2 regions of the Streptomyces sp. NPDC051105 genome follow, and region 2 is predicted to be linked to the other one. Evidence: riboswitches for the same ligand, from Rfam matches in the RefSeq annotation. Region 2 holds a riboswitch; the other holds the start of a gene.
The links. A riboswitch is a leader RNA that binds a small molecule or an ion and turns the genes downstream of it on or off. The one in region 2 is predicted to bind cyclic di-AMP.
Positions count from the first base shown of each region.

Region 1 (4,211 bases), on a different contig from region 2:
AGCAGGGGCGAAAGCGGACGGAACTGCGCAATCAGCTCGTCCTCAACCTCGCCCGCGAGGATGTCCAGGAGTACCTCTGGGAGCAGCTCGACACCCTGCTGTCCAGCGCCCCGATCGACTACGTCAAGTGGGACTTCAACCGCTGTTTCACCGACGCGGGCTGGCCCGGCGAGCCGTATCCGCAGCGGCTGTGGGTCGACCACGTCCGTGGGCTGTACGCGCTGCTCGACCGGATTCGGGCGGCCCACCCGAACGTCGCCATCGAGTCCTGTTCCGGCGGTGGCGGCCGGATCGACCTCGGCATCATGAGCCGTACCGACGAGGTGTGGACCTCCGACAACACCGACCCGCTGGACCGGCTCGCCATCCAGCACGGCTTCAGCCAGATCCACCCCGCCCGGGTGATGTCCGCCTGGGTCACGGACAGCCCGAACCACCAGCTCAACGGCCGGGTCAGCAGCTTGCGTTTCCGGTTCATCAGCTCCATGGCCGGGGCGCTCGGGGTCGGTGGCGACCTCTCGCAGTGGACCGAGGAGGAGCTGGCCGAGGCCGGTCGCTGGGTGGAGCTCTACAAGGACATCCGGCCCCTGGTGCAGCGCGGTGACCAGTTCCGGCTGCGGCCGCCGACCGGCGGGCTCAGTGCGGTGCAGTACACGCTCGGCGACGAGACCGTGGTCCTCGCGTGGCTCCAGGCGCAGAGCTACGGCGCGCCGATGCCGGCGCTGCGCTTGCAGGGTCTCGACCCGGCAGCGTCGTACGAATGCCGTGAAACGGGCGAAGTACATCGAGGTGCCGTTCTGTTGCACCACGGCCTCCGCGCCGAGCTGCGCGGTGACCTGGATGCGACGGTTCTCCGGCTGCGTCGCATCTGAGCCTTCTGACCGATTTGGTGCCTTCATTGCAACTCGGTCTGGAATAAGGTGACGTGGCGTGACGTGCGTGAGGAGCGTCATATTCGTGACCGTCCGTCGCGCGTCATGTTCACGTAATTCCGGCGATTTTCAAGGGAATTGGAAAAGTGCGGAAGGCGGGAATTCACGGAGGGTGACCGGGAATTCCCGTAACGGATCAAGCGAAACTCGGACAGACGGAACCTCACGCTTGTTCACGCGCGTCTTACTCGCTTACGTTCGCCACGCATCCGGACGGAACGCCGAATCCTGCCGCCGTCCGGAGTCCCCACACACACTCACCCGTGCCCGGCAGGAGCGGGGGACCCACCAGGTATGACCGCCTGTTCCGGTTCCCGGGACGGCTAGGGGTGTAGCCACGTCTTCCCGCGTGGCCGGGCAGCTCCAGCCCGAACCCGACAGCTCACCTCGCAGGCGCCGGAGAGGAATGCGTCATGCCCGCGAAGGGTAAGCACCGCCGCCCCAAGTCCCAGCGTTTCACCCGCTCGATGGCCGTCGCCGGAACCGGTGGCGCCGCGCTGGCTCTGCCCCTCATGGGCGCCACCGGCGCCCACGCGGTCACCTCGCAGTCCGTTTCCGAAAAGGCCACGCAGTCGTTGCCGACCGTCGAGCAGACGGCGGTGCGAAAGGCCGCCGCCCAGAAGACCGGCACCGGTGATTCCGCGCACCGCGTCTACACGGTGGTGCCCGGCGACTATCTGTCGAAGATCGCCCGCGAACACAACGTCGACGGCGGCTGGCACCGGCTCTACGCCGACAACCGGCAGGCCGTCGGCGACAACCCCTCGCTGATCCACCCCGGTCTCAAGCTCACGCTCGGCGGCCGCCACGCCGCGACGACGGACACCTCGGGCTCGGGCTCCCGGTCCGCGACGCGGTCGCACGCCCGGTCCGGCTCGCAGTCCTCCGTGCCCTCCTCCTCCTCGTCCTCGAACACGGCCTCCTTCTCGGGCGCGTCGACGGCGACCTCCTCCGGTTTCACCCTCCCGGTCACCGGTGGCACCGTCGGCACCGGCTACCACGTGGCCGGCAGCATGTGGTCCAGCGGCTACCACACCGGCGTCGACTTCGTCGTCCCGACCGGCACCCCGGTCAAGGCCGTCGGCGCGGGCACGGTCGTCACGGCGGGCTGGGGCGGTGCCTACGGCAACCAGGTCGTCATCAGGCTCGCCGACGGCTACTACGCGCAGTACGGCCACCTCTCCGCACTCTCCGTCTCGGTCGGCCAGACCGTGACCGCGGGCCAGCAGGTCGGCCTCTCCGGTGCCACCGGCAACGTGACCGGCCCGCACCTCCACTTCGAGATCCGGACCACCCCCGACTACGGTTCGGACATCGACCCGGTCGGCTACCTCCGCTCCAAGGGCGTCCCCGTCGGCTGATCCGGCACCGCCACTGATCTGACACGCACTCCGAAGGCCGGACCCCCGATGCCCGGGTCCGGCCTTCGAGCGATCGACGCCTCAACGCCGCTGTTCGGAGGCTTATTCCTGGCTTGGTCGAGTATTTAGGCGTGTCTTATCTCACCGCTAGTCAACCCCTTATTACGGTCGCGTAGCTCACAGTCGAAGGTGAATCATGGTCCGTCGTGGCAGACGATTCGAAGAGTGACAATGCATCAGTGATCGGGTCGTACGTGGCGCTGGGGGACAGCTTCACCGAGGGCGTCGGCGACCCCGGCCCCGACGGGGCGTTCGTCGGCTGGGCGGACCGGTTCGCGGTACTGCTGTCGGACCGGCAGCCCGAGGGCGACTTCGAGTACACCAACCTCGCGGTGCGCGGGAAACTGCTCGACCAGGTCGTGGCGGACCAGGTGCCGCAGGCCCTGGAACTCGCCCCGGACCTGGTCTCCTTCTGCGCCGGCGGCAACGACATCATCCGCCCCGGCACCGACCCCGACGAGGTGGCCGAGCGGTTCGAGCGGGCCGTGGCGCAACTGACCGAGGCCGTCGGCACGGTTCTGGTGACCACCGGGTTCGACACCCGGGGCGTGCCCGTCCTCAAGCATCTGCGCGGCAAGATCGCCACCTACAACGGGCATGTCCGGGCCGTCGCCGACCGGTACGGTTGCCCGGTCCTCGACCTGTGGTCCCTGAAGACCGTGCAGGACCGGCGGGCCTGGGACGGCGACCGGCTGCACCTGTCTCCCGAGGGGCACACGCGCGTGGCGCTGCGGGCCGGCCAGGTGCTCGGCGTCGAGGTGCCGGCCGACCCGGACCAGCCGTGGCCGCCACTGCCGCCCCGCGGCACCCTGGAGGTCCGCCGCGACGATGTGCACTGGGCCCGTGAGCACCTGGTGCCGTGGATCGGGCGACGGCTGCGCGGCGAGTCGTCGGGTGACCACGTGACGGCCAAGGGGGCGCTCTCCCCGGGCGACATCAAGATGCGGATCGCGTCCGTGGCTTGAGGGCGGCACGAACACGTAAGGGGCGGCGTCCTGGTGAGCCGCTCCTTACTGCTCGTCGGGCAGCCCCAGTTCGCGGGCCAGCGCCTCGTCGACCCACTCCTGCGCCCTGGAACGCGACAGGGCGCCCGGATACGAGGTGAGCTGGACGGCCAGCCCGTCGAGCAGGGCGGTCAGCCGCAGCGCCGCGGCCGTGGGGTCGGGGCACCGGAACTCGCCGGCGGCCACCCCTTCGGCGATGACCTCCGCGATCGCCGCCTTCCACTGCTGGTCCAGCTTCTTGGTGACCTCCCGCAGGGCGGGCTCGCGCAGGGCCACCGCCCAGCCCTCGATCCACAGCCGCCAGCCCTTGGCCTGCCCGGTCGGCGCGTACCAGCGCACCGCCGCCCGCAGCCGGCGGGACGCCGACGTACCGCGGCCCAGCAGCTTGCGCAGATGCGCCAGATCGCCCTCGGCGGCGTAGGCGAAGGCGGCGGCGACCAGCTTCTCCTTCGTCGAGAAGTGGTACAGCACCAGCGCGTTGCTCACCCCGAGGGCCGAGGCGACATCGGCGATCCGTACCGCCGCCACGCCCCGCGCCTCGATCTGCTCGATGGCGGCCCGCAGCAGTTCCTCCCGCCGCTCGGCCACGCTCAACCGCACTCTCGCCACGCGGTCACCCTAATCGGTCGTACCCCGCGCGTGTTGCCGTCTCAGGCCAGGGGCAGCCGCATGAGCGTGAGGTCCAGCCAGCGGCCGAACTTGGTGCCCACCTCCCGGACCGTGCCGGCGTGCTCGAAGCCGAACCGCCGGTGCAGCCGGACCGAGGCGGTGTTCTCCGCCTCGATGCCCGCGATCACGACGTGGTGGCCGGCCGCGCGCGCCGCGGTGAGGAGAGCCCCCAGCAACGCCGAACC
Region 1 covers NZ_JBFBBR010000007.1:72,036-76,246, reverse strand. The annotation lists gene AB0N16_RS18990 (alpha-galactosidase) at 1-872, shown strand, start outside; cyclic di-AMP (ydaO/yuaA leader) riboswitch at 1,181-1,341, shown strand; gene AB0N16_RS18985 (peptidoglycan DD-metalloendopeptidase family protein) at 1,346-2,293, shown strand; gene AB0N16_RS18980 (SGNH/GDSL hydrolase family protein) at 2,533-3,318, shown strand; gene AB0N16_RS18975 (TetR family transcriptional regulator C-terminal domain-containing protein) at 3,364-3,966, opposite strand; gene AB0N16_RS18970 (N-acetyltransferase family protein) at 4,008-4,211, opposite strand, start outside.
Region 1: linked by a shared signal. The riboswitch ahead of AB0N16_RS18985 (peptidoglycan DD-metalloendopeptidase family protein) and the one ahead of AB0N16_RS07235 (NlpC/P60 family protein) in region 2 are both predicted to bind cyclic di-AMP.

Region 2 (4,211 bases):
TCGCCGTCACGATCTGCCCGGCGTTGCCCTCGGTGCCGCCGCCCGGCTTGTCGGCGTCCCGCTCCTGCTTGCCGTTCTGCAGCCGCAGCACGGGCCAGTAGTACGTGGACTTGTCGCCCTGGTCCGCACAGCTCGTGTCGGCGTTCGCGAGGTCGTCGTCGCTGGCGAAGGCGTTGTTGGACTGGTTACCGATGTAGTCGTGGAAGTGGTGGGCGCCGTTGGAGACACCGGGCGCGACGATCACGTTGTCCGAGTTGAACAGGCCGTTCGCGTTGACACCGCAACTGGAGGCGAAGGTGCCGGTGGAGCCGCCGGGCTGCTCGGCCGGGGTCGTGACATTGGGCTGGACGCTGGTGATGTCGGCGTAGTCAGCGGCGACGGGGCCGTTGCCGCCCTGGCCGCCGACGCCGGCACCGGCACTGGCACTGGCACTGGCACTGGCACTGGCACTCTGGCTCGGCGTGGCGCTGTCCTGCGGCGCCGTCGACTGCCCGGCGCCCTGGTCGGAGGAGCGCAGGGTGCAGGCGGCGAGGTCGTCGAGACCCTGGGGGCGGTCGCCCTCGCGGTCGAGGGCGTCGGCGATGCGCTGGAGGGATTCGGACCGCTTCTCCTTCAGCGGATCCAGGATCGTCCGGTCGGCGAGGCCAGGGTTCTGCTCGATCTCCGCGGCCGACTCCTTGAGCTGCTGGTAGGCGGCCGCGATCTGCTGGTCCAGCTGCGCGAGTTCACCGTCGACGTCGGCCCGGGCCGCGTCGGGCACGTCCGTCAGCCGGCTGCCGACGTCGGGACAGTAGACGGTGGGCGCGGACAGCACCTGGGCGGTGGCGGCCTGCCCGGACTGGTCCGAACCGCCTTCGGTGGCCGAGGCGTAGACGTTCACCCCGACCAGTACTCCGCCGCCGAGCATCAGGGCGACCGCTGCGAAGGTCGCGCGTTGTGCACCGGTCGGGCGTCTGCGCCTGTTGGGTCTCAAGGTCGTTCCCCTGCGTGTCGTGGTCGGCCGGACATGGAAATCCCCCGCCCTATACGCGGCAGGGCGCCACCGTGTTCAACAGTCCCGGAAATTCACGGTGACCTCACAGAAAGCGGGCCCCTCAGGCAACCGACGGCACTGCTCCGACGGCCGCACGACGGCCGCACGACGAGGATCGGGGTGCTGGCGAAATGCCGTCACGTATGGCCGGATCTCGAACGCTACGACGAACATCACAATTACGTATCGGACATTACGCACTTCAACCTTCACACGAGTGACACAAGTTGGCTAAGTTGACGTCCAAGCCGTTCGGCTCCCCCCGGCGAATCCCGTCGGGCCGCGCGGCCTCCGCCTAATCCGGTGCCCAACGGGGCGTTCCGGAGCCGGGGACCCAACCGAACCACTGGGGTGAATCGGTCAACTGCCCTCAGGGGCAAGGGCCGTAGGGCATGCCTTCCGGATCGACCCGCCCGAACCCGACAGCTAACTCGGTAGGCGGAGCACGGAAGGAGCACGACCCCCATGGCGCCCGAGAGCCGTGACGAGGTTCGACAGCGGATCGACAGCCTCTACGACCAGGCCGAGAACGCCACCGGGAACTTCAACGCCACACGTGCGATGAACGGGGGCTCGCGCTCCCGCGGTGTCCCGCTGTTCAAGCGGCCCCGGCGTGACGACCCGGGCCTCGACAACATCGCCCGGGAGTGGTTCGACGGCGCGCGATCGCGACTGGGGCCGAGCGTCCCGGCGGCACTGCCCTCCGACCGGCAGCCCGCCCGGCCCGGCCCGCGACGACCCGTCAGCGCCATGGCCGCCGACCTGCTGGGCCAGTTGGAGGGCTCCGGCCCGTCCCGGCCGGAGCTGCCCGCGGGGTCGTCCGCCAACAGCGACGTCGAGGTCGTCCGGGAGCTGCCGGAGCGTCCGAAGCTGGAACTGACGGCCGGGTCCCCCGCGGCGCTGCCCCCGGGACCGTCGAGCGCGCCCAAGGCGCCGGCCCCCGCCGCGCCGCAGCGTGCCACCCCGGGCACGTCCAAGACCAAGAGTCAGCTGAAGATCGCCAAGGCGCGCGAGATGCTGTCGCAGCGCACCGGGCAGCGCGCGATCGCGGCGCTCGAACCGGCCGCGCCCGCCCCGGCCCCCGCCGCTCAGAGCCCTTGGCCCACGCCCGAGGCCCAGGTCCCGGCGCAGCAGTGGCCTGCCCCCGCCGGCATGCCCGGCCAGTACGGCGACACCGGCTCCTTCGGGACCGACGCCCTGACCGGTACGGGCGCCTTCCCCGCGATGACCGTGACGGACACGGGTGCCATCCCGGTGGTGCCCGCGACGGACACCGGCTCCTTCCGGGTCATGACCCCGGGCGCCGCCCAGCCCATGTCCCCGGCGGACACGGGTGGCTTCCGCATCATGACCCCGGGCGCCACAAGCACCTTCCCGGCCGTGACCGCCATGGACGCGGGTGCCACGCCGCCCGCGAGTCCGGGCGACACCGGTTCCTTCCGGGTCATGACCCCGGGCGCCACAAGCACCTTCCCGGCCGTGACCGCCATGGACGCGGGTGCCACGCCGCCCGCGAGTCCCGGCGACACCGGTTCCTTCCGGGTCATGACCCCGGGCGCCACCGGCACGTTCCCGATGCCGGACGACACCGGCGCCTTCCCGACCGCGGCCCCCACGAACACGGGCGCCTTCCCGACCGCGGCCCCTTCCGACACCGGCGCCTTCCCGACCGCCGCACCCGCCGTGTTCGCCGCGCCCCTGCCGGGCCCGATGGACACCGGTTCCTTCCCGGGTTCGGCGCCGGCCGCCACCGCCGCCTACGTCAGCGCACCGCCGGCCGCCGCGGAGACCGGCTATCCCGCCGCCGGGTACGGCATGTCCGCCCCCGCCGCCATGCCGTCGGCCGACTTCGGCACCGGCGCCTTCCCCGGCGCGCCCGCCGCCGGCATGGGCGCCTACGCCACCGGAACGCAGCCCGCGGCGGCCGCCTACGCCACCGCCCCGGCGATGCCCGCGTCCCAGGCGCCGACGCCCACGGCGGTGATACCCACGGCGGTGACGGACCCTCCGTGGGCGATGATGGCGTCCCCCGCCGCGATGACCGCGCCCCCGATGGCGATGGCCACCGCAGCCCCGGTCGCCCCGGACCCGCTCCCCACCGCCGCCCCTGTCCCGGCCGCGCCCCCGGTGGTCACCGTCCCCGTCCCGACCGCGCCCCCCGTGGTCACCGCCCCGCTCCCCACCGCGCCTCCGGCCGCCGCCGCGGCCACCTTCGCGCCCGGCACCTTCACCGACACCGGTTCCTTGCTCAGGCCCGGTGTCGCGGCCGAGCCCGGCAAGGCCATGAAGGCGCTGGCGTTCGCCCGGGCGCAGATCGGGCGGCCCTGTGTCTGGGGGGCGACCGGTCCGGAGTCGTACGACTGCTCCAGCCTCACCCAGGCCGCCTGGCGCGCCGCCGGTGTGTCGCTGCCGCGCAGCGCGCCGGACCAGACCTTCGCCGGCACCCCGGTGACGCTGGCCGCCATCGAGCCGGGTGACCTGGTCTTCTTCTTCGACAACGACAGCCACGTCGGGGTCTACGCGGGCAACGGCATGATGGTCCACGCGCCGAGCCCGGGGGCGTCCATCCGCGAGGAGTCGATCTACAACGCCGGGGAGTCGGCGATCCACCGGGTGGTCCGCCCGGCCTGACACCCCCCCCCCCGCCGGGGTCAGACCCTCCTCCGCCGCCGCTTGCGCCAGCTCTCGTGGTGGTCCAGGAGGGTCTCCTCGACGGGCCGGTAGGTGAGGCCCAGTTCATGGACGCTCCGGCTGTTGTCGACGCGGAAGCGGATGCCGAGGTGCTTGCGTATGTAGTCCTGGGTGAGGCCGAAGGACGGGCCGAGGATCCGTACCGGCCAGTGCGGGAGCGCGGTGCGCGGCAGCCGCGGATCCCAGGGACGGCGGGTGCGGATGATCCTGGACATCTCGTGGAAGGACGTCATCGTCTCGTTGGCCACGATGTAACGGCCGTTGGCCGCCGGGTTCTCCGCCGCCGCGATGTGCGCGTCGGCCACGTCGCGGACGTCCGCGGTGGTGAAGCTGAAGTCCGGGGCGCCGTAGCAGAAGTAGCCCTTGAACAGCTCGTCCAGCAGGAACAGGCTGCCGGACTCGGAGGCGGGCGTGAGCGAAGGGCCCAGAATCAGGCCGGGGTTGACGGCGACCATGCGCCAGCGGTCCTGGGCGGCCTCGGCGTCCC
Region 2 covers NZ_JBFBBR010000002.1:731,407-735,617, reverse strand. The annotation lists gene AB0N16_RS07240 (DUF1996 domain-containing protein) at 1-907, opposite strand, end outside; cyclic di-AMP (ydaO/yuaA leader) riboswitch at 1,316-1,490, shown strand; gene AB0N16_RS07235 (NlpC/P60 family protein) at 1,499-3,664, shown strand; gene AB0N16_RS07230 (NAD-dependent epimerase/dehydratase family protein) at 3,685-4,211, opposite strand, start outside.